DNA from 3 places in the Azotobacter salinestris genome. Region 2 is predicted to be linked to each of the others. Evidence: predicted binding sites of a transcription regulator. Region 2 holds the regulator's gene; each other region holds the start of a gene.
What was found. Region 2 encodes sigma-54, which starts transcription at its own class of promoters, with help from an activator protein. Its sites were predicted from a motif close to ANTGGCATNNANNTTGCTNT; they were not measured.
Positions count from the first base shown of each region.

Region 1: a site for sigma-54 is predicted at 2,276-2,295, ahead of GCU53_RS15440 (TorF family putative porin). Genes of this name have one in related genera too.
Region 3: a site for sigma-54 is predicted at 2,894-2,913, ahead of glnA (glutamate--ammonia ligase). Genes of this name have one in related genera too.

Region 1 covers NZ_CP045302.1:3,328,855-3,336,309, forward strand. Annotated here, with positions in the region: gene trpE (anthranilate synthase component I) at 1-652, shown strand, start outside; gene GCU53_RS15435 (GNAT family N-acetyltransferase) at 830-1,282, opposite strand; gene GCU53_RS15440 (TorF family putative porin) at 1,442-2,200, opposite strand; gene GCU53_RS15445 (alpha-amylase family glycosyl hydrolase) at 2,894-4,429, shown strand; gene GCU53_RS15450 (alpha-amylase family protein) at 4,432-6,054, shown strand; gene GCU53_RS15455 (exopolysaccharide biosynthesis protein) at 6,160-6,771, shown strand; gene GCU53_RS15460 (HTD2 family dehydratase) at 6,845-7,455, shown strand, end outside.
Region 2 covers NZ_CP045302.1:1,543,624-1,551,078, forward strand. Annotated here, with positions in the region: gene GCU53_RS07285 (KdsC family phosphatase) at 1-470, shown strand, start outside; gene lptC (LPS export ABC transporter periplasmic protein LptC) at 479-1,048, shown strand; gene lptA (lipopolysaccharide transport periplasmic protein LptA) at 1,035-1,589, shown strand; gene lptB (LPS export ABC transporter ATP-binding protein) at 1,589-2,314, shown strand; gene GCU53_RS07305 (RNA polymerase factor sigma-54) at 2,446-3,954, shown strand; gene hpf (ribosome hibernation-promoting factor, HPF/YfiA family) at 4,068-4,376, shown strand; gene ptsN (PTS IIA-like nitrogen regulatory protein PtsN) at 4,389-4,853, shown strand; gene rapZ (RNase adapter RapZ) at 4,949-5,806, shown strand; gene GCU53_RS07325 (HPr family phosphocarrier protein) at 5,822-6,094, shown strand; gene pmbA (metalloprotease PmbA) at 6,161-7,455, opposite strand, start outside.
Region 3 covers NZ_CP045302.1:2,055,264-2,062,718, reverse strand. Annotated here, with positions in the region: gene GCU53_RS09670 (DUF4124 domain-containing protein) at 120-731, opposite strand; gene GCU53_RS09665 (DUF4124 domain-containing protein) at 740-1,252, opposite strand; gene glnA (glutamate--ammonia ligase) at 1,395-2,798, opposite strand; gene thiI (tRNA uracil 4-sulfurtransferase ThiI) at 3,123-4,577, shown strand; gene typA (translational GTPase TypA) at 4,720-6,540, shown strand; gene GCU53_RS09645 (cache domain-containing protein) at 6,830-7,267, opposite strand.

The sequences.
Region 1 (7,455 bases), 1.8 Mb from region 2:
TTTCTTCAATTTCGGCGACTTCCACGTGGTCGGCAGCTCGCCGGAAGTGCTGGTGCGCGTCGAGGACGGCCTGGTCACGGTGCGCCCGATCGCCGGCACCCGCCCGCGCGGCGCGACCGAGGAAGCCGACCTGGCGCTGGAAAAGGACCTGCTCTCCGACGCCAAGGAGCTGGCCGAGCACCTGATGCTGATCGACCTGGGCCGCAACGACGTCGGCCGGGTCGCCGACACCGGCTCGGTGAAGGTCACCGACCAGATGGTCATCGAGCGCTACTCCAACGTCATGCACATCGTCTCCAACGTCACCGGCCATCTGAAGGAAGGGCTGACGGCGATGGACGCGCTGCGCGCCATCCTGCCGGCCGGCACCCTCTCCGGCGCGCCGAAGATTCGCGCCATGGAGATCATCGACGAGCTGGAGCCGGTCAAGCGCGGGGTCTACGGCGGCGCCGTCGGCTATCTGGCGTGGAACGGCAACATGGACACGGCGATCGCCATCCGCACCGCGGTGATCAAGGACGGCGAGCTGCACGTGCAGGCCGGCGGCGGCATCGTCGCCGACTCGGTGCCGGCGCTGGAGTGGGAGGAAACCATCAACAAGCGCCGCGCCATGTTCCGCGCCGTGGCCCTGGCCGAGCAGGGCAAGGCCTGATCCGAAGCCGCTGGGGTTGTAGGGTGGACAACGCCGCAGGCTTGTCCACCATGGTGGATGGCTTCGGCCATCCACCCTACCCGGCTCGGGGTACAGATCGTAGGGCGGGTTTCAACTGCCCTACGGCACTGTAGGGTGGGCAACGGCGCAGCCTTGCCCACCAAGAGCGCTGTATCCCTACGCCGGATCGAGCGCCCGGCGCAGGGGAATCATCGGCGAGCGGGCGAAGCCCTGGCGGGCGTAGAAGCGCTGGGCGTCGAGGTTGTCGGCGTCGGTCAGGAGAGTGATGCGCAGGCAACCGTGCTGCCGCGCAGTGGCGATGGCTGCCTCCAGTAGCTGCGTGCCGAGGCCCCGGCCGCGCGCCGCGGCGTCCACCACCATGTCCTCGAGCAGTGCCACCGGCGCGCCCAGCGCGGTGGAAACCGTATAGAGCAGGTTGACCATGCCGAGGGGCCGCCCGTTCTCCTCGGCGAGCAGGATCCCGCCGACCTCCGGGCTTTCGATGATCGCCGCCAGGCCGCGCTGCTGCGCCGCGCGGTCGGGCGTGAATTCGGCCTCCTGGGCGAACAACTGGTCGAGCAGGAAGCACAATGCCGGGATATCGGCGGGCGTGGCGGGGCGAATCTCCATGGGCGCTTCTCCGAAGGGGACAGGGACCGGCAGCCCGGCATCATAGCGCCTGGCGGCCTCCCGGGCCTTCCTTCCTGCCCCCTTTCAAGGGGCGAAGCGTGCGGATGCCTTCAAGCGGTGCCTGCCGCGCGGACGATCCGGCCGGCGGCAGGCGAGCGGTCAGAAGGTCTTGGACACCGAGGCGACGAGGTTGGCGTCGCAGTAGGTGTCGTTGCCGGTGTAGTTCTCGCACTCCTCGTCCTTCAGGTCGGTCTGGGTATAGGCCAGGCCGAACTGCAGGCCGACGAACTCCTTGGTCACCCCGACGTACCAGTCGTAGTAGGCGTCCTCGCCCTTGGTCGCGCCGTCCTTGAAGAAGGTGTCGTCCTTGAAGTCGTACTTGCCGACACGCATGGACAGGCCGATTCCGTAGGGCAGGTCGCGCTTGTAGCCGATGTAGGAGTAGACGACGTTGTTGTCGCTGTTGACGTCGTCGGAGTAGTTGATGCCGACCTTGAAGCCGTAGGCCGAGAGGCTGCCGTAGAACTCGCTGTAGTTCAGGTCGGCGTTGTCGAGGTGGTCCTTCACATAGTCGTACTTGAGCCAGCCCACGTCGAAGGTCAGGTCTTCGGTGATGTTATTGCTGAAGCCGATGTAGTAGTCGCGCTCCATGGTCGCATCGGAGGTTTCGTAGTCGGTGTTGGAAACCCAGGCGCCGACGTACAGGCCGCTCTCGTGAACGATGTCCAGCCCGCCCTGGAGGGCCGGGTCGCCCTTGGTCTGCGAGATACCGCGGAAGATGTACTCGGAGGCCAGGGTGACGTTGGCGCTGGCGCTGAACTCGCCGAGCGGCGTGTCCACCGTTATCCCCGCCACGGCGATGCAACTGCCGGCCATGGCGCCGGCGGCGGTGAGGGCGAGGGTCGTTTTCTTGAGCATGACTCTTCTGTCCTTGGTAGTTGCGTTGCGCTGTTCCGCGCAGGTCTTGAGTGATTCGATAAAGCTTCCCTGAGATAAGCACAGGGCTTGCCAACCATCAAAGAAGCCCTGAAAAAAGCATTTCCTTGCGCTTTTCAGGGGATTCCTGCACCAAACTGAGCGTATTGCGATTAACGGTGCATCGTCCCGGTGCGCTGCCTGGGCGCCTGCCCGCAAGGCAGCCTGGCTGCACCGCCGGGAGACATTTTCGAGCCCCGCCAGGGGGCATGGGCCGAGGGAAATGGCCCGGCAGCCAGGCGCAGCCTGGTGCTGCTGCAACGGGCCGGGCTGGTGCGGACTGTTGGTGAACTGCTTCGCAAAGGGGCGGGCCTCGGAGCCCGTGCCCGATTCGAAGCCACCGATGCGCTTCGACCGTCGCGGCGAAGCGGCCGAAGCCTGACGGGGCACCCGGGCGGATTCCGATGGACGGTAGCCAGGCCCGGCGGAAATGCCCGTCTCTTGCGCCGGGCGCCTGTGCTTTCGGCCGCCAGGCATCGTCGGCATGCCGTGCGTCGGACTGGAAGGCGCTCCGTGCGGCTGCGAGCCGGTCCGCCCATGGCCCGGCAGCATTGAACCGGCCAGCCCGTCGGCCAGTCGTACCTGATGAAAGGCATCGAACACGAAGCATTCGCCGCGATTCGAGGACCGATCCGCATGCACGAGCCGTCAGCGACGCCCTGGTGGAAAAGTGCCGTCATCTATCAGGTCTATCCGCGTTCCTTCGCCGACGGCAATGGCGACGGCATCGGCGATCTGCCGGGCCTGATCGGTCGCCTCGACTACCTGCAGCGGCTCGGCGTCGACGCCCTCTGGCTGTCGCCGATCTATCGCTCGCCGATGGCCGATGCCGGCTACGACATCAGCGACCATCGCGCGGTCGACCCGCTGTTCGGCCGCCTCGAGGATGTCGACCGCCTGCTCGCCGAGGCCCATGGGCGCGGTCTGCGCGTGCTGCTGGATTTCGTGCCCAACCACACCTCCGACCGGCACCCCTGGTTCGTCGAGTCGCGCGCCTCGAGGACGAGCCCCCAGCGCGACTGGTACCTCTGGCGCGACCAGCCGAACAACTGGCGCGCGGCGATCGGCGGCGGCAGCGCCTGGACCTGGGACGAGGGCAGCCAGCAGTACTACCTGCATTTCTTCCTGCCGCAGCAGCCGGACCTGAACTGGCACAACCCGCAGGTGGTCGAGGCGATGCACGGGGTGCTGCGCTTCTGGCTGGAGCGCGGCGTCGACGGCTTCCGCATCGACGTGGCCCACTGCATCGGCAAGGACCCGCGCTTCGCCGACGACCCGCGCTGCCTGGCTGGCGAAGTGATGGCGCACATCAACGACCAGCCCTACAGTCACGAACTGCTGCGCGGCCTGCGCCGTCTGGTGGACGGCTATCCCGGCGAGCGGGTACTGGTCGGCGAAGTCAACATCCGCTCCACCGCGCGGATCGTCGAGTACTACGGCGCCGGCGACGAGCTGCACATGGCGTTCAATTTCCTGCCGCTGGACGCCCTCTGGGACGCGGTGACCTTCCGCCTGTGCATCCGCGAGGTCGAGGTCCTGCTGGGCGCGGCCCGCTCCTGGCCGACCTGGGTGCTGTCCAACCACGACAGCAGCCGCCACCGCAGCCGCTACGGCGGTTCGCTGCGCCGTGCGCGCGCAGCGGCGGTGCTGCTGCTGACGCTGCGCGGCACGCCCTTCGTCTACCAGGGCGAGGAGCTGGGGCTGGAGGACGTGCAGGTCACGCCGCAGACCCGGGTCGATCCCGGCGGCCGCGACGGCAGCCGCGCGCCGCTGCCCTGGCTGCGCGAGCCGCCGCACGGCTGGAGCGGCGCCAGGCCCTGGCTGCCGTTTCCGCCGGATGCCGCAGCGCTGTCCGTCGAGGCGCAGGAGGCGTCGGAGCATTCGACGCTCCGGCTCTACCGCCGGCTGCTGGCGATTCGCCGCGCCAGCCCGGCGCTGCGGCTGGGCGATTGGCAGGAGCTGCCTTCGCATCCCGAGGTGCTGGCGTACCGCAGGCAGCAGGGCAGCGACCTGCGCCTCGTCTGCACCAACTTCGCCGGGCGGCCGCACGCCTTTCCCCTGGCCGGCGACTGGCAGGTCGAGATCGCCAGCGACGGCCAGGGCGACGGCGCGTCCTTCGGCGGCACGCTGGCGGCCGAGCAGGCACTGATCCTCAAGCCGAGGGAGGGCTGAACATGCGACCACTCTGGTATCGCAACGCGGTGATCTACCAGATCGATCCTTCGCTGTTCCGCGACAGCGACGGCGATGGCTGCGGCGATCTGCGCGGCGTCACCGAGCGCCTGGACTACGTGCGCGGGATGGGCGCCACGGCGATCTGGCTGATGCCGATCTACGCCTCGCCGTTCCGCGACGCCGGCTACGACGTCAGCGACCACATGGCCGTCAACCCGCGCTTCGGCGACCTGGCCGACGTGGTCGCCCTGCTGGAGAAGGCCGAGGAGCTGGGCCTGCACGTCATCCTCGAGCTGGTCGTGCAGCACACCTCGGACCAGCATCCCTGGTTCCAGCAGGCGCGCCGGGACCGCAACTCGCGCTACCGCGACTACTACATATGGTCCGACACGCCGCTGGAGACGGACGTCGAGCCGATCTTTCCCACCGTCGAGGAGGAGGTCTGGCGCTGGGACGAGGAGGCCGGCCAGTACTACCGCCACCTGTTCTATCGCCACGAGCCGGACCTCAACCTGGCTAACCCGCAGGTGATCGAGGAAATCGAGCGGATCATGTCCTTCTGGCTGCGCCTGGGGGTCTCGGGCTTTCGCGTCGACGCCGCCTCGCACCTGATCGAGCAGGCCGGCCGCGGCAAGGTGCAGGACGGCATCTGGCTGCTCGACCACCTGCGCGACTTCGCCACCCTGCGCCGCCCGGAGGCGATCCTGATGGGCGAGGTGGACATCGAGCCGGAGGGCTATGTCCACTACTTCGGCGCAGGCGACCGGCTCACCCTGCTGCTGGATTTCTGGGTGAACAACCATTTGTACCTGTCCCTGGCCCGCGGCGAGGCCGAGCCCCTGCACCGCGCCGTCGCCAGCCAGCCGGTGCCGCCCGCGCGGGCGCAGTACGCGGTGTGGCTGCGCAATCACGACGAGCTCGACCTGGAGCGCCTGAGCGACGCCGAGCGCGAGGAGGTCATGCGCGCCTTCGCCCCGGACCCTGACATGCGCGCCTATGGGCGCGGCATCCGCCGCCGGCTGGCGCCGATGCTGGGCGGCGACCAGCAGCGCCTGGCGCTGGCCAACGCCATCCTGTTTTCCCTGCCGGGCACGCCGATCCTGCGCTATGGCGAGGAGATCGGCATGGGCGACGACCTCTCGCTGCCCGAGCGCCTGGCGGTGCGCACGCCGATGCAGTGGTCCGACGAGCCCAACGGCGGTTTCTCCTGCGCACGTCCCGAAGCGCTGGTCGCCCCGCCGATCGCCGAAGGCCCGTTCGCCTACGGCACGGTCAACGTCTACACCCAGAGCCTCGTCAGCGACTCGCTGCTGGCGCATACCAGCAACATGATACGCACGCGCATCGGTCTCACCGAGATCGGCTCCGGCACTTACCGCCCGGTCAGGGTCGACTGCCCGAGCGTGTTCGCCATCCGCTACGACGGCGACTCGACCCTGCTGATGCTGGCCAATCTCTCGGCGGAGGAGGTCGAGGTGCAGGTGCAGGAGGAAGACCTGCAGGACTTCGCCGACATCCTCGCCGACAGCCTGTACGAGCAGTCGCAGGGCCATCCGCTGTATCTGCGCCTGCGCGGCTACGGCTACCGCTGGCTGCGGCGCAGGCAGCAGCTCTTTGGATGAGCCCGCGCCGGGGGCGAGCGGCTCGGCCGCCGTCCCGCGATCCGCGCCGCGCGCCCGGGTTTCCCGGCCAGCCGAACAACCGACCAGTGCAAAGTCGAGGTGCCCATGCCGGCAGCTGAGCAGAAGAAGGAGCCCCAGAGCCTCGAGGCGGTGATCGATGGGGTCATCGATCTGGGCAGGCAGAGGGAAGGGGAGAAGGTGTCCATCGGCGACATCCAGGGCCGGATCGGCCAGCGCAGCTTCGGGCCCTTCCTGTTCATCGCCGCCGTGTGCGAGATCAGCCCGCTGGGCGGCGTGCCGGGCCTGCCCACCCTGCTCGCGGTGATCGTGGCGCTGTGCTCGATCCAGATGCTGCTGGGGCAGGAGCGCTTCTGGATACCGGGCCTGCTGCGCAACCGCGCGGTCAGCGGGCAGAAGCTGCAGTCCGGGCTGAAGCGGATCAAGCCCGCGATGCGCTGGCTGGACAAGGTCATCCGCCCGCGCCTGGGCTGGGCGACCGAGAAGTCCTTCGTGCGGATCCTCGCCGTGCTCTGCCTGACGCTGGCGGCCTCGGTCCCGCCACTGGAGCTGCTACCCTTCGCCAGTAGCATTCCCTTCGCCGCCATCGGCCTGTTCGGCCTGGGACTCACCGCCAGGGACGGCTATGTCGTTCTCGCCGGGCTCGTGGTTTCCCTCGCGGGCTTGTTCCTGGCCTTCAGGAGCCTGCTGGGGGGATGAGCCGACCCTGCCACAGCACCCGGCCCTCGCCCCGGCGGGGCCCTACAGCACGACACCAACCAGGAGAAGCGCGATGAGCACGATCGACCTTTCCGCCTGGATCGGCCACAGCCAGACCGTCCACGACCAGCTGACCCTCAACCTGATCGGGCGCCTCGCCGCGACGCTCGGCGAGGCATCGCCGGCCCATGGCCACCCATTGCCGCCGCTGTGGCACTGGGCGTTCTTCCAGGAACCCGTGCCCGGGGCCGGTCTCGGCCCGGACGGGCATCCGGCGCGCGGCGGCTTCCTGCCGCCGGCGGACGATCGCAACCGCATGTGGGGCGGCGGGCGTCTGGAGTTCTTCGAGCCGCTGCGGGTCGGCGGCGAGGCCAGCTGCATGTCGACCATCGCCACGATTGAGGAAAAGGCCGGCAGGAGCGGCGCCCTGCTGTTCGTCACGCTGCGTCACGAGTACCACCAGGACGGCCGCCTGGCGCTGCGCGAGGAGCAGGACATCGTCTACCGCGAGCCAAGCCCGCCGAGGACCCGCTCCGACGAGCCGGTGCCGCCGGGCGGCTGGCGCGAGCGCGTCGAGCCGACCAGCACGCTGCTGTTCCGCTATTCGGCGGCGACCTTCAACGGCCATCGCATCCACTACGACTGGCCCTACGCCACCGAAGTCGAGGGCTATCCCGGCCTGGT
Region 2 (7,455 bases):
TCGACGGGGTGCTCACCGACGGGCGCCTGTATTTTCTGGCCGACGGCAGCGAATTCAAGAGTTTCAATACCCTCGACGGCCACGGCATCAAGATGCTGATCAACTCCGGCGTACGCACCGCCATCATCAGCGGGCGTACCACTCCAGTTGTCGAGCGCCGCGCCCGCAACCTGGGCATCCAGCACCTCTACCAGGGGCGCGAGGACAAACTGGTCGTGCTGGAGGAGCTGCTTGCCGAACTGGGGCTCGACTACGAACAGGTCGCCTACCTGGGCGACGACCTTCCCGACCTGCCGGTCATCCGTCGCGTCGGTCTGGGCATGGCCGTGGCCAGCGCCGATGCCTTCGTCCGCCGACATGCCCATGGCATCACCCAGGCACGCGGCGGCGAAGGTGCGGCCCGCGAATTCTGCGAACTGATCCTGCAGGCCCAAGGCAATCTCGAAATCGCTCAGAGCGCTTACCTATAGAGGCGATCATGCTGCGCAAACTTCGCTCTCCCCTATTCCTGCTGGCTCTAGCCGCCCTGCTGGCGGCAGTGGGCTACTGGAACATCCGCCCTGCAAGCTTCATGGACAAGACGGCCACCACTGCCGATGACAGTGCCATCGATTTCTACGTGACCAATGCCCATACACTGCAATATCAGGCCGAGGGCAAGCTGCACTACGAGATGACTGCCGAAAAGGTGGAACACCTCAAGACCAGCGAGGTCACCTTGCTCACCCAGCCCGACCTGCTGCTTTTCCGCGGCACCCCCATCCCTTGGCACGTGCGCAGCGAGCGGGGCGAGGTCAGCCCCGGGGGCGATCAAGTCGAATTGATCGATGCAGTGCGGGTCGAGCGCACCGACACCCAGGGACGCCCGACCATCCTCACAACCAGCCGCCTGAGCGTGTTCCCGGAGCGGGAATATGCCGAAACCCGGCAGCCCGTTAAGATCGAAGCGGCCAACGGGGTGACCACGGCCGTCGGGATGAAAGCGTATTTGGATGACAGCAGGATGCACCTACTGTCCAGTGTAAGAGGCCAGCATGAGGTTCGCTAACCGTTTCTCCCACCGGGCTCTCCCTCTCTTGCTCAGTCTGCCCCTGCTGGGCGCAGCGAGCGCCTGGGCCCTCCCCTCCGATCGCGACCAGCCGATTCGTGTCCAGGCCGACAGCGCTGAACTCGACGACAGGCAAGGGGTTGCGGTCTACCACGGCGACGTGGTGATCACCCAGGGCACGCTGAAGATCACCGGCAACAAGGTCACCATCACCCAGGACGACAACGGCGATATCAAGGTTTTCACCTCGGTCGGCAATCCTGCCTACTACGAGCAGAAGCCGGCACCTGACAAGAGCATCGTCAAGGCCTACGGCCAGACCATCCAGTACTTCGCCGAAAACGAACGCATCGTGCTGATCGACAAGGCCCGCGTGATCCAGGATGGCAATACCTTCGAAGGTGAGAAGATTGTCTACGATACCCAGCGCCAGATCGTCAATGCTGGCCGCGCCACGGGGACCAAGGTAACCAGCCCGAAGCCACGAATCGACATGGTCATCCAACCGAAAAAGAAACAGCAGCCGGGACAGACCCAGTAATGGCCACCCTCAAAGCCCAGCACCTGGCCAAGAGCTACAAGGGCCGTCAGGTCGTCCGCGACGTCAGCCTTTCCATCGAGAGCGGCCAGATCGTCGGCCTGCTCGGCCCCAACGGAGCCGGCAAGACCACTTGCTTCTACATGATCGTCGGCCTGGTCCGCGCCGACCAGGGACGCATCCTGATCGACCAGGACGATGTCACCCATCTACCCATGCACGGCCGTGCCCGGGCTGGCATCGGTTACCTGCCGCAGGAGGCCTCGATCTTCCGCAAGCTCACCGTGGCCGACAACATCATGGCGATCCTCGAAACCCGCAAGGATCTCGATGGAGAAGGCCGCCGCCAGGCGCTCGAAGCCCTGTTGCAGGAGTTCCACATCAGCCACATTCGCGACAGCCTCGGCATGAGCCTCTCGGGCGGAGAGCGGCGTCGCGTCGAGATTGCCCGCGCGCTCGCCACCACGCCGAAGTTCATCCTGCTCGACGAACCCTTCGCCGGCGTCGACCCGATTTCAGTGAACGACATCAAACAGATCATCCACCACCTCAAGAACAAGGGCATTGGCGTCCTGATCACCGACCATAACGTTCGCGAAACGCTTGATATCTGCGAAACCGCCTACATTGTCAACGACGGACAACTGATAGCCGAAGGCGATGCCGAGGCCATCCTCACCAACAAACTGGTGCAGGAAGTCTATCTCGGCCACGAATTCCGACTATGAAATGCGCCATTGAATGGGATAGACCAGTTAAATTCCGTTATAATCAGGCATAGAATTTGCTTTAGAAAGGCGCATCGTCGCCTCGTAGTGATTGACGCGAATGCTTCGGCAAATATGGTGCTTCCTACAATATGAAACCATCGCTAGTCCTTAAGATGGGTCAGCAGCTGACGATGACTCCGCAGCTGCAACAAGCCATCCGTCTGCTTCAACTGTCGACCCTGGATCTGCAACAGGAAGTCCAGGAGGCCCTCGACTCCAATCCCATGCTGGAACGTCAGGAAGACGCAGAGGACTACGACAGCCCGGATATGCTGGGCGAGCATGGCGACCAGTCGACAATCGATACCGCATCCGGCTCTTACCAGGAAAGCTATGAAAGCGTAACGGCCAGCGAGGATGGCGGCAGCCTCGAGGATGGCGACTGGCACGAGCGCATTCCCAACGAACTGCCGGTGGATACCGTTTGGGAAGACATTTACCAGACCAGTGCCAGCAGCCTGCCGAGCAGCGATGAAGACGAGTGGGACTTCACCACCCGCACCTCCACGGGCGAGAGCCTGCAGAGCCATCTGCTCTGGCAGCTCAACCTGGCCCCGATGTCGGATACCGACCGCCTGATTGCCGTCACCCTGATCGACAGTATCAACAGCGACGGCTATCTGGAGGCCTCTCCGGAGGAAATCCTTGCCTCCCTGGATCCGGAGCTGGGTATCGAACTCGACGAAGTGGAAATGGTGCTGCGCCGCATCCAGCAGTTCGAGCCGGCGGGGGTCGCCGCCCGCGATCTCAGCGAGTCGCTGCTGCTGCAACTGCGTCAGCTGCCGCTCGACACCCCCTGGCTGGAAGAGGCGCAACGACTGGCCAAGGACTATCTCGATCTGCTGGGCAACCGCGACTTCACCCAACTGATGCGACGCATGAAACTCAAGGAAGAGGAGCTGCGCCCGGTGATCGAGTTGATTCAGAGCCTGAATCCTCGTCCCGGCGCCCAGATCGAGGCGAGCGAGCCCGAATACGTGGTGCCCGATGTCATCGTGCGCAAGCACAATGACCGCTGGCTGGTGGAGCTCAACCAGGAGGCCGTGCCGCGCCTGCGCATCAACCCCCATTATGCCGGTTTCATCAGACGTGCCGATGCCAGCGCCGACAACACCTTCATGCGCAACCAGCTGCAGGAGGCACGCTGGTTCATCAAGAGCCTGCAGAGTCGCAACGAAACTCTGATGAAGGTATCCACGCAGATCGTCGAGCACCAACGGGGTTTTCTCGACTACGGCGAAGAGGCCATGAAACCGCTGGTGCTGCATGACATCGCCGAGGCGGTCGGTATGCACGAGTCGACCATCTCACGGGTCACCACCCAGAAATACATGCACACTCCGCGCGGCATCTACGAGCTGAAATACTTCTTCTCCAGCCACGTCAGCACCGCCGAAGGCGGTGAGTGCTCGTCCACGGCCATCCGCGCCATCATCAAGAAACTGATCGCCGCGGAAAATCCGAAAAAGCCATTGAGCGACAGCAAGATCGCTGGTTTACTGGAAGAGCAGGGCATACAGGTGGCTCGCCGTACAGTCGCCAAATACCGGGAATCGCTCAGCATCGCGCCTTCCAGCGAACGCAAGCGACTTATGTAACAGGATCGGGTCGGCCGCCGAGACGGCAGCAGCGCTCAGCGGCCACTCGAAGCAGCGTATACCGGTAGCAGGCCCGTCAGCCTGCATCAAAATAGAAACAAGGAGAAAGCGGTATGCAAGTCAACATCAGTGGACATCAACTGGATGTGACCGACGCCCTACGCGACTATGTCGAGGAGAAGATCAGCCGGCTCGAGCGCCATTTCGACCGCATCACCAATGTCCAGGTGATCATGTCGGTCGAGAAGCTCAAGCAGAAGATCGAGGCGACCATGCATGTCGCCGGCGCCGAAGTGGTCGCCAACGCCGAGCATGAAGACATGTATGCGGCCATTGACCTGCTCGTCGACAAGCTTGACCGTCAACTGATCAAGCACAAGGAAAAGCAGATCGAACGCCAGCAGGGCGCTACGGCCCGCTGACTCCTTCGCCCCATGATCAGACTCGAAGACATTCTGACCCCCGGCCGTTCCCTGGTGAACGTGCCGGGAGGAAGCAAGAAGCGCGCCCTCGAATACATAGCTGCCCTGGTCGCCCGCGAAATGCCCGACCTGGATCAGCAGACCATTTTCGAGAGCCTGATTGCTCGTGAAAAACTGGGTTCGACCGGTTTTGGCAACGGCATCGCCATCCCCCATTGCCGCCTGCCCGGTTGCCCCGCTCCGATCAGCGTCCTGCTGCGGTTGGATGCGCCGATCGACTTCGATGCCATCGATGCCGCACCGGTCGACCTGCTGTTCGTCCTACTGGTACCAGAAGCCGCCACCGACGAGCATCTACAGTTGCTTCGCCAGATCGCCAGCATGCTCGATCGCAGCGAGGTGCGCGAGCGCCTGCGCCAGGTCGAGAGCAGCGAAGCCCTTTACCAGGTGGTCGCGGACGCACAGAAGGGCCTGTAAGGCTCCGTCCGGGAGTGCGGAGGTGCGTCGGCTGTGAACAAGCAATTGGCAACCCAGCTTTCGGCATTCATGCCTGACGACGGAAAGCTCCCATCATGCGCGTGATTATCGTCAGCGGCCGCTCCGGCTCCGGCAAAAGCACCGCCCTCGACGTACTGGAAGACAACGGCTTCTTCTGCATCGACAACCTGCCGGCTGTCCTGCTTCCCGAACTGGCCGAGCGGGCACTGCTGCATACCGAATTGATCGAGCCCCAGGTCGCGGTGTCCATCGATGCACGCAACCTGCCCAGCCAGCTGAAGCGCTTCCCCGAACTGCTGGCCGAGGTGCGCACTCGCTATATCCTCTGCGACCTGCTCTATCTGGACGCCGACGACGAGACCCTGCTCAAGCGCTTCTCGGAAACCCGCCGACGCCATCCGCTGACCAACGAGAACCGTTCGCTGGCCGAAGCGATCCGCGAAGAAAGCCGGCTGCTCGCGCCCATCAAGGATCGAGCCGATCTCAAGATCGATACCACCCATCTCAACCTCTATCAGTTGCGCGATACGCTCAAGTTGCGCCTGTTGAACAAGCCGGAACCGGGAACGGCTTTTCTGATCGAATCCTTCGGTTTCAAGCGAGGCATGCCGGTGGATGCGGATCTGGTATTCGATGTGCGCTGCCTTCCCAATCCCTACTGGAAGCCGGATCTGCGTGACTTTTCCGGCCTGGACCGACCGGTTGCCGATTACCTCGCGGCCCAGCCGGACGTCGAGGACATGTACCAGGATATCCAGGCCTATTTGCAGAAATGGCTGCCCCGCTTCGCTGCCAGCAACCGTGCCTATGTCACCATCGCGATCGGCTGCACCGGCGGCCATCACCGTTCGGTCTACCTGGCCGACCGGCTCGGCCGAGCCTTGAAGCAGTCACTCAAGAACGTTCAGGTCCGCCACCGCGACCTCTGCTGAAGGATGGATAACGCGATGCCCGCCTGCGAAGTCACCATCATCAACAAGCTCGGGCTGCATGCCCGGGCAGCCGCCAAGTTCGTCGGCGTTGCCGGGCGCTATGCCTGCACGGTGCGCATTGGCCGGGCTCCGGAGAGCCTGGTCGACGGCAAAAGCATCATGGCAGTCATGATGCTGGCTGCCGGCAAGGGGACGCACATTCACCTGCATACGGAAGGCGAACAGGATAGGGAAGCGCTGGAAGCCCTGGTTCAGCTGATCAACAACCGCTTCGACGAAGACGAATAACCAACGCCAGCACTGCCTGCTGCCGCCGAGTCATTCGGCGGCGCACTCCAGCCGACGTCACCTTGCTCAACTTCCCGCCAGAGTCATCCGCTCCACGAGCACCGAGCCGGTGCAGATGTTGCTGCGATGCTCCAAATCGTTACCTACTGCGACGATCTGTCGGAACATGTCACGCAGATTGCCGGCGATGGTCACCTCCTGCACCGGATACTGGATCTCCCCGTTCTCGATCCAGAAGCCACCGGCACCACGGGAGTAATCGCCGGTCACCAGGTTGAGCCCCTGCCCCATCAGCTCGGTCAGCAGCAGGCCGCGCCCCATGCGGCGAATCAGGGCCGCCTGGTCCTCGTCGCCATGGGTGACGAACAGATTGTGCGCCCCTCCGGCATTGGCCGTGCTCGGCATGCCCAGTTTGCGTCCCGAATAGGTGCCCAAGGCATAGCTGGCCAGGCGCCCCTGCTCGACGAAATGCTTGGCGCGGGTCGGCAATCCGTCGGCATCGAAGGCTGCGCTGCCCAGCGCCCGGGGAATGTGGGGACGCTCGTCAAGGTTCAGCCACTCGGGAAACAGCTGCTCGCCCAGAGTTCCCTCGAGGAAGGAGGCATGCCGATAGAGATTGCCGCCGGTGATGGCGGCGATGAAATGGCCGAACAGCCCGGTGGCCAGTTCGGCGGAGAACAGCACCGGCACTTCGCAGGTCGGCACCGGCCGCGCACCGAGACGCCGCGCCGCCCGCTCCGCCGCCCGCCGGCCGATCGCCTGCGGATCGGCCAGCGCCTCGCCACGCCGGTTGACGTCATACCAGTAGTCGCGCTGCATCTGTCCTTCACCCTCGGCGATCATCACGCAGCTGAGACTGTGTCGGGTACTGGCATAGCCGCCGATGAAGCCGTGGCTGTTGCCATAGACCCGGCATCCCTGGTGCGAGTTGAGCGAGGTGCCGTCGGCGTTGCGAATCCGCGGATCGGCAGTGAAGGCGGCCGCCTCGCACTCCAGCGCCCGCTCGATGGCCTGCTCGGGGCTGATCGCCCAAGGGTGGAAGAGATCCAGCTCCGGGAGTTCGCCGGGCATCAGCGCAGCGTCCGGCAGGCCCGCGCAGTCGTCCTCGGAGGCATGCCGGGCGATCGCCAGTGCGGCTGCCACGGTTTCCCGAATCGCTTCCTCGCCCGTCGCCGAAGTGCTTGCCGAGCCCTTGCGCTGTCCGAGATAGAGGGTGATGCCGAAGCCCTGATCGCGATTGAACTCGACCGTCTCCACCTCGCCCTGGCGTACCGTGGTGGACAGACCCTGCTCGATGGATACGGACACCTCGCAGGCCGTGGCACCCTGCCGTGCGCTCTCGGCGAGTATCCGCTCGACCT
Region 3 (7,455 bases), 510 kb from region 2:
AGGGAGGCGAGAAAGCGTGCTCCATGCCGACTTTTGGCGCGCCTCGCGGACAGGAGATGATCCAATATGGGGACAGTATAGAAGGGTAGGCTGTAAGTTGCCCCAAAACAGGGCGGGATTCACAGGACGGGCACGTAGGGGATGTCCCGCTTCTGGGCTGGCTTGTCCTTCAGCGGACACTCGGGACGCACCCCGTAATCGGCGAGCTGGCAGGGGCTGGCCAGGCGCTTCTGGATCAGCGAGGGGCGCTTCACGTGCACGGCCTGCTCGGGGCTGCTCTCCAGAGGGCGGCCTTCGGCATCGAGGATTTCCACGACCAGCAGATGGGTGCCGCGTTCCAGGCTGTCCAGGAAAAAGACCGGTTCCGCCCCGCCCGGACCGGCCGGCGTACCGTCGAGGCGCAGCCGGTAGCGGTGGCCGGGATGCAGGGCGGGCTCGCTGGCAGCCGTCACCGTCAGTACGCTGGCGTCGCGCAGGGTGGCATCGGGCTCCGGATCGACAATGCGCAGCCAGCGATAGCCGGGCTTCTTCGTCCGGGGGGCGGAATTTTCCCGTGTGGGCTGTGCCGTCGGCACAGCGGACATGCTGTTGGTCGGGTTCAGGCGGATCGCCGGCGCGTCGCCCCGGGGCTGGTCGGTGAAGACCCGATTGCCCTGCTCGTCGACATGGCTGTAGATCTCGGCCGGCGCCGGAAAGGCGAGCAGGGCCAGGCAGAGGGGAAGGATTCGCATGGAGTCGTCTATCTGCGCCGATGGACCCGCTGGACGGTGAACACGAGCGGAGCGCTCTGCTGAAGGGAGCGGTCGCCGGCGAGCACTTCCACTGCCAGGCTGTGTTCGCCGCGATCGACGTTGACCAGTTGCAGGCGGGTGGCCCTGCCGGGCTGTCCGTAGGGCTGGCCGTCCAGCAGCAGGCGCAGGCTGTGGCCGGGGCGCAGCATGGGCTCGATGGCCACGTCGACACTGAGGCTGCCGTTGTTGGCACGCAGGGATTCGCCGTCCGGAATGCCGGTCAGCTCGAGGCGGCTATAGCGGGCCTCTGCCGCTTGCTCCTTGCGTTTGGCCGCGTCCGCCGGGTCGGGAGGGGGCGGGGTGACGATGCTGGGCGCCGGCAACTCGACCTTTTCCGCGGCCACGCCCTCGGGTGGCTGGTTGCTGAAGACAGGGTTGCCGTTGGCATCGAGGTACTTGTAGATCTCCGCGCCGGCTGGAAGGGCCAGCAGCAGAAGCAGGCCGGGCAATATGCTGCGCATGGGAGAGGGCTTCCGCGAAACTCGTTGGATGAAGCCTTGCACTGCTGCTGTGGGCTGGCAAGTCCGGGGATATCGGAGCGTTACGGCGATCACTCAAAAAGAAAGGCCTCCCGAGGGAGGCCTTCCAATGCTGCCGGCTGGCTTAGACGCTGTAGTACAGGTCGTATTCCAGCGGGTGCACGAAGGTGCGCACCTTGATCTCTTCCTCGGACTTCAGCTCGATGTAGGCATCGATGAAGTCGTCGGAGAAGACGCCGCCCTTGGTCAGGAAGGCGCGGCCCTTGTCCAGCTCTTCCAGGGCTTCCTTCAGGCTGCCGCATACCTGCGGGATTTCCTTGGCCTCTTCCGGCGGCAGGTCGTACAGGTTCTTGTCGGCGGCATCGCCGGGGTGGATCTTGTTCTGGATGCCGTCCAGACCGGCCATCAGCAGAGCGGCGAAGGCCAGGTAGGGGTTGGCCGCCGGGTCCGGGAAGCGCGCCTCGATGCGGCGGGCTTTCGGGCTGTTGACGTAGGGGATGCGGATGGAGGCGGAACGGTTACGGGCCGAGTAGGCCAGCATGACCGGGGCTTCGAAGCCCGGGACCAGACGCTTGTAGGAGTTGGTCGACGGGTTGGTGAAGCCGTTCAGCGCCTTGCCGTGCTTGATGATGCCGCCGATGAAGTACAGGGCGGTCTCGGACAGGCCGGCATAGCCTTCGCCAGCGAAGGTGTTCTTTCCGTCTTTGGCGATGGAGATGTGCACGTGCATGCCCGAACCGTTGTCGCCGTACAGCGGCTTCGGCATGAAGGTCACGGTCTTGCCGTAGGCGTCGGCGACGTTGTGCACGCAGTACTTCAGGGTCTGCACTTCGTCGGCCTTGGCCACCAGGGTGTTGAAGCTGACGCCGATCTCGTTCTGGCCGGCGGTGGCCACTTCGTGGTGGTGCACTTCGACCTTCAGGCCCATCTCTTCGAGGGCGTTGCACATGGCGGTGCGGATTTCGTGGTCATGATCGACCGGCGGAACCGGGAAGTAGCCGCCCTTGACGCCCGGACGGTGACCCTTGTTGCCGTTCTCGATGTCGGCGTCGGTGTTCCAGGAGGCCTGCTCGGAGAAGATCTTGAACATGGAGCCGGAGATGTCGGACTTGAACTTCACTTCGTCGAAGATGAAGAACTCGGGCTCCGGACCGAAGAAGGCGGTGTCGCCGATGCCGGTGGACTTCAGGTATTCCTCGGCGCGACGGGCGATGGCGCGCGGGTCGCGATCGTAGCCCTGCATGGTCGAAGGCTCGATGATGTCGCAGACGATGATCAGGGTCGGCTCTTCGGTGAACGGATCCAGCACGGCGGTGCTGTCGTCCGGCATCAGGATCATGTCGGAAGCTTCGATGCCTTTCCAGCCGGCGATGGAGGAGCCGTCGAACATCTTGCCGTATTCGAAGAAGTCGTCGTCCACGTCACGCGCCGGCATGGTTACGTGTTGCTGCTTGCCTTTGGTGTCGGTGAAGCGCAGATCAATCCACTTCACGTCATGTTCTTTGATCAGTTGAAGCGACTTCGACATGTTGTCCTCCAGGTGGAGAGAGCCTCGAAAAGGCCCTCGGGGAATTCGGGTAAAACCGGGCGGCGATCATCCGCCAAGGCAAGTCGCGCCACAAGAGAGCAAGTTTCATGCCACTGCTCGGGAGGTAAGAAAGGGCTCTCGGCCAGACCTGCCATTCCGGTGCCGGCTATTGTGGCGGAAAGTTGCGCCCGATTTATGTGCCTGGATCAGGTGTTTTGTTTCATTTTGGTGCAGGTGCGCAGGCCTGCCGATAATTGGTCAAGCCTTGAGCAAGATCCGCTATAATCTCGCCCCCTTTTTGCCTGTCCGGCCCGTGCTGCCTCCATGAAACTCATCGTCAAGGTCTTTCCGGAAATCACCATCAAGAGCCCGCCGGTGCGCAAGCGCTTCATTCGCCAGTTGGCGAAGAACATCCGCACCGTGCTGCGCGACCTCGATCCGGACCTGGCGGTGACCGGCGTATGGGACAACCTCGAGGTGGAGACCGCAGTCGAGGATCCGCGCCTTCTGCGCGAGATGGTCGAGCGGCTGAGCTGCACGCCCGGCATCGCCCACTTCCTCGAGGTGCACGAGTACCCCCTGGGCGACTTCGACGACATCCTGGAAAAGTGCAAGCGCCACTACGCTGCGCAACTGCCCGGCAAGATCTTCGCCGTACGCTGCAAGCGCGCCGGCAAGCACTCCTTCACCTCGATGGAGGTGGAGCGCTATGTGGGCGGCTGCCTGCGCCAGCAGTGCGGCGCCGCGGGCATCTCGCTGAGCGCTCCGGAAGTGGAGGTGCGCATGGAGATCCGTGATCAGCGCCTGTTCGTCATCCATAGCCAGCACGACAGCGTCGGCGGTTACCCGCTGGGCGCCCTGGAGCAGACCCTGGTGCTGATGTCCGGCGGTTTCGATTCCACCGTGGCGGCCTTCCAGATGATGCGCCGCGGCCTGCTCAGCCATTTCTGCTTCTTCAACCTGGGCGGACGCGCCCACGAACTGGGGGTGATGGAAGTCGCCCACTACCTGTGGCAGAAGTACGGCAGCTCGCAGCGCGTGCTGTTCGTCAGCGTGCCCTTCGAGGAAGTGGTCGGCGAGATCCTCGGCAAGGTCGACAACAGCCAGATGGGCGTGGTGTTGAAGCGCATGATGCTGCGCGCCGCCACGCGCATCGCCGAGCGCCTGAAGATCGACGCACTGGTCACCGGCGAAGCCATTTCCCAGGTCTCCAGCCAAACCCTGCCGAACCTTTCGGTGATCGATTCGGCCACCGACATGCTGGTGCTGCGCCCGCTGGTCGCCAGCCACAAGCAGGACATCATCGACACCGCGACGCACATCGGCACCGCCGAGTTCGCCAAGAACATGCCCGAATACTGCGGGGTGATCTCGGTGAACCCGACCACCCGCGCGAAGCGCGAGCGCATCGAGTACGAGGAGCGCCAGTTCGACATGGCGATCCTCGAGCGCGCCCTGGAGCGCGCCCGCCTGGTGCCGATCGACCGGGTGATCGACGAACTGGGCGAGGAGATCCGCGTGGAGGAGGTCCGCGAGGCGCTGGCCGGACAGATCGTCCTCGACATCCGCCATCCGGACACGGCCGAGGACGAGCCGCTCACGCTTCCCGGCATCGAGGTGCGGACGCTGCCCTTCTACGCGCTGAACAACCGTTTCAAGGAGCTGGACACCAACCGTCAATATCTCCTTTATTGCGACAAGGGTGTCATGAGCCGCCTGCATGCTCATCATCTTCTGAGCGAGGGGCATGCCAATGTGCGCGTTTATCGTCCGGCATAGGTTGCCGGGCCTGCTCGGTGGCAGTATCCGCCACCGCCCTCCCGACCGCTGACCGCCCGCAACGTCGCTGTCGGCCAGTTCGGCCCACTTTCCTTTTTTCAGCGCCCAGCCTTCAGCTGGACGCTTTCATAGAGACAGAACCGTGATCGAAAAACTGCGCAACATCGCCATCATCGCCCACGTCGACCATGGCAAGACCACCCTCGTCGACAAGCTGCTCAAGCTCTCCGGCACCCTGGACCGCAAGGAGGCCGAGAACGAGCGCGTGATGGACTCCAACGACCAGGAAAAGGAGCGCGGCATCACCATCCTGGCCAAGAACACCGCCATCCAGTGGAACGGCTACCACATCAACATCGTCGACACCCCCGGGCACGCCGACTTCGGCGGCGAGGTGGAGCGCGTGATGAGCATGGTCGACTCCGTGCTGCTGGTGGTCGATGCCCAGGACGGCCCCATGCCGCAGACCCGCTTCGTGACCCAGAAGGCGTTCAAGGCCGGCCTGCGTCCGATCGTGGTGGTCAACAAGATCGACCGTCCGGGCGCGCGTCCGGACTGGGTGATCGACCAGATCTTCGACTTGTTCGACAACCTCGGCGCCACTGACGAGCAGCTCGACTTCCCGATCGTTTACGCCAGTGCCCTGAACGGCATCGCCGGCATGGACCACGAGAAGATGGACGACAACATGGACGCCCTGTTCCAGGCCATCATCGACCACGTGCCGGCCCCGGTGGTGGACGTCGAGGGCCCGTTCCAGATGCAGATCTCCCAGCTGGACTACAACAGCTTCCTCGGCGTGATCGGCATCGGCCGCATCGCCCGTGGCACCGTCAAGTCCAACACCCCGGTGACCGCCATCGGCACCGACGGCAAGAAGCGCAACGGCCGCATCCTGAAGATCATGGGCCACCACGGCCTGCAGCGCGTCGAAGTGCCGGAAGCCCAGGCCGGCGACATCGTCTGCGTCAGCGGCATGGAGGAGCTGTACATCTCCGACACCCTGTGCGACCAGCAGAACGTCGAGGCCCTGCCGCCGCTGACCGTCGACCAGCCGACCGTGAGCATGACCTTCCAGGTCAACGATTCGCCGTTCGCCGGCAAGGAAGGCAAGTTCGTCACCAGCCGCAACATCAAGGATCGTCTGGAGAAGGAACTGCTGCACAACGTGGCGCTGCGCGTCGAGCAGGGCGATAGCCCGGAGAAGTTCAAGGTGTCCGGCCGCGGCGAGCTGCACCTCTCGGTGCTGATCGAGACCATGCGCCGCGAGGGCTTCGAGATGGCCGTGGGCCGCCCGGAAGTGGTGATCATCGAGAACGAGGCCGGCGAGAAGCAGGAGCCCTACGAGAGCGTCACCATCGACATCGAGGAGCAGCACCAGGGCCCGGTGATGGAGCAGATGGGCCTGCGCAAGGGCGACCTGACCAACATGATCCCGGACGGCAAGGGCCGTATTCGTCTCGAATACACCATCCCGGCGCGCGGCCTGATCGGCTTTCGCAACGCCTTCCTGACCATGACCTCGGGCACCGGCATCCTCACCAGCACCTTCAGCCACTACGGCCCGATCAAGGCTGGCGAAGTGGCCCACCGCCAGAACGGCGTGCTGGTCTCCATGGCCACCGGCACCGCGCTGACCTACTCGCTGGAAACCCTGCAGGATCGCGGCAAGCTGTTCCTGTCCCCGGGCGAGGAGGTCTACGAAGGCCAGCTGGCCGGCATCCACAGTCGCGACAACGACCTGGTGATCAACCCGACCAAGGCCAAGAAGCTCGACAACATGCGCGCTTCCGGCAAGGACGAGACCATCCAGCTGACCCCGGCGCTGAAGTTCACCCTCGAACAGGCGCTGGAGTTCATCGACGAGGACGAGCTGGTGGAAGTGACGCCGAAGTCGATCCGCCTGCGCAAGAAGCTGCTCAACGAGAACGACCGCAAGCGCTACGAGCGCAGCAAGGTCTGATCGGACCGCTGTCGCGTGACAGGGGCCCCGCCGGCATCGCCGGCGGGGCCTTTTGTTTTTGGGCGGCTCTGCGCGCCGCTGCCGGCATCCGTCACCGCACGCAATGGCGCGGGCCGACGAGAGCTGCGAAAAGGGACGTGGGGCTTGAGGAGTGGCGCCCGCGGGGGAGCGGTCTGTCGGGAGGAAACAAGAGGAGGGCTGTTCGGTTGCCGTGCGCCGAAGAAGGCTGGCGCACGGCAATTGTCGCTTCAGCTACGTGCCTCTGGGAGCCGTGGCTGGGGGAGGGGCCTTACTTGTAGTAGCCGACCACGCACACCTGATCATCGGCCTTGGTCACGAAGGTGACCTTCTCGACCGGCGTATCGCTGCCCGGCCGCGGCCACATGTAGGAGACTTCGCTGATCGTGCCTGGCTGGGCCTTGGCGTAGATTTCCTCGCCCAGGGCCTTGCCTTCCTTGTCCTTCAGCTCCTTCAGGCTTTTGCCGATCAGGGTGGGATGCGCGGTGAAGGTGCCGTCCGGGCCGCCGCAGTAGGGATAGAGGTCGCGATCCTTGAAGCCGTCTTCGCCCTTGGTGAACTTCTCCAGGGCTGAGGCCTTGTCGGCCTCGACCGCTGCCACGGCCTTTTCGAGCATGGCCTTGGCTTCGTCGGCGGTGCCGAACTCGCCGGCGTGGGCGGTCAGGTGGATACCCGCAGTGCACAGCATTACCAGCAGGGTCTTGCGCATGAATGTCTTACGCCTCTTGTTCTTGTTATTTCATGGTTTTTTGTAGGCCACCGGGCGGTGACCTCGCTCGATCCTAAGCCAGCCCGCCGAGGCCGATAAACTGCGACCATGGTCGTGCTTACCCTGCCTGCAGGGTTGTGCCATGGCGCGAAGCCATGCATGCCGAGAGTGGCCACTCCGATTGCAGC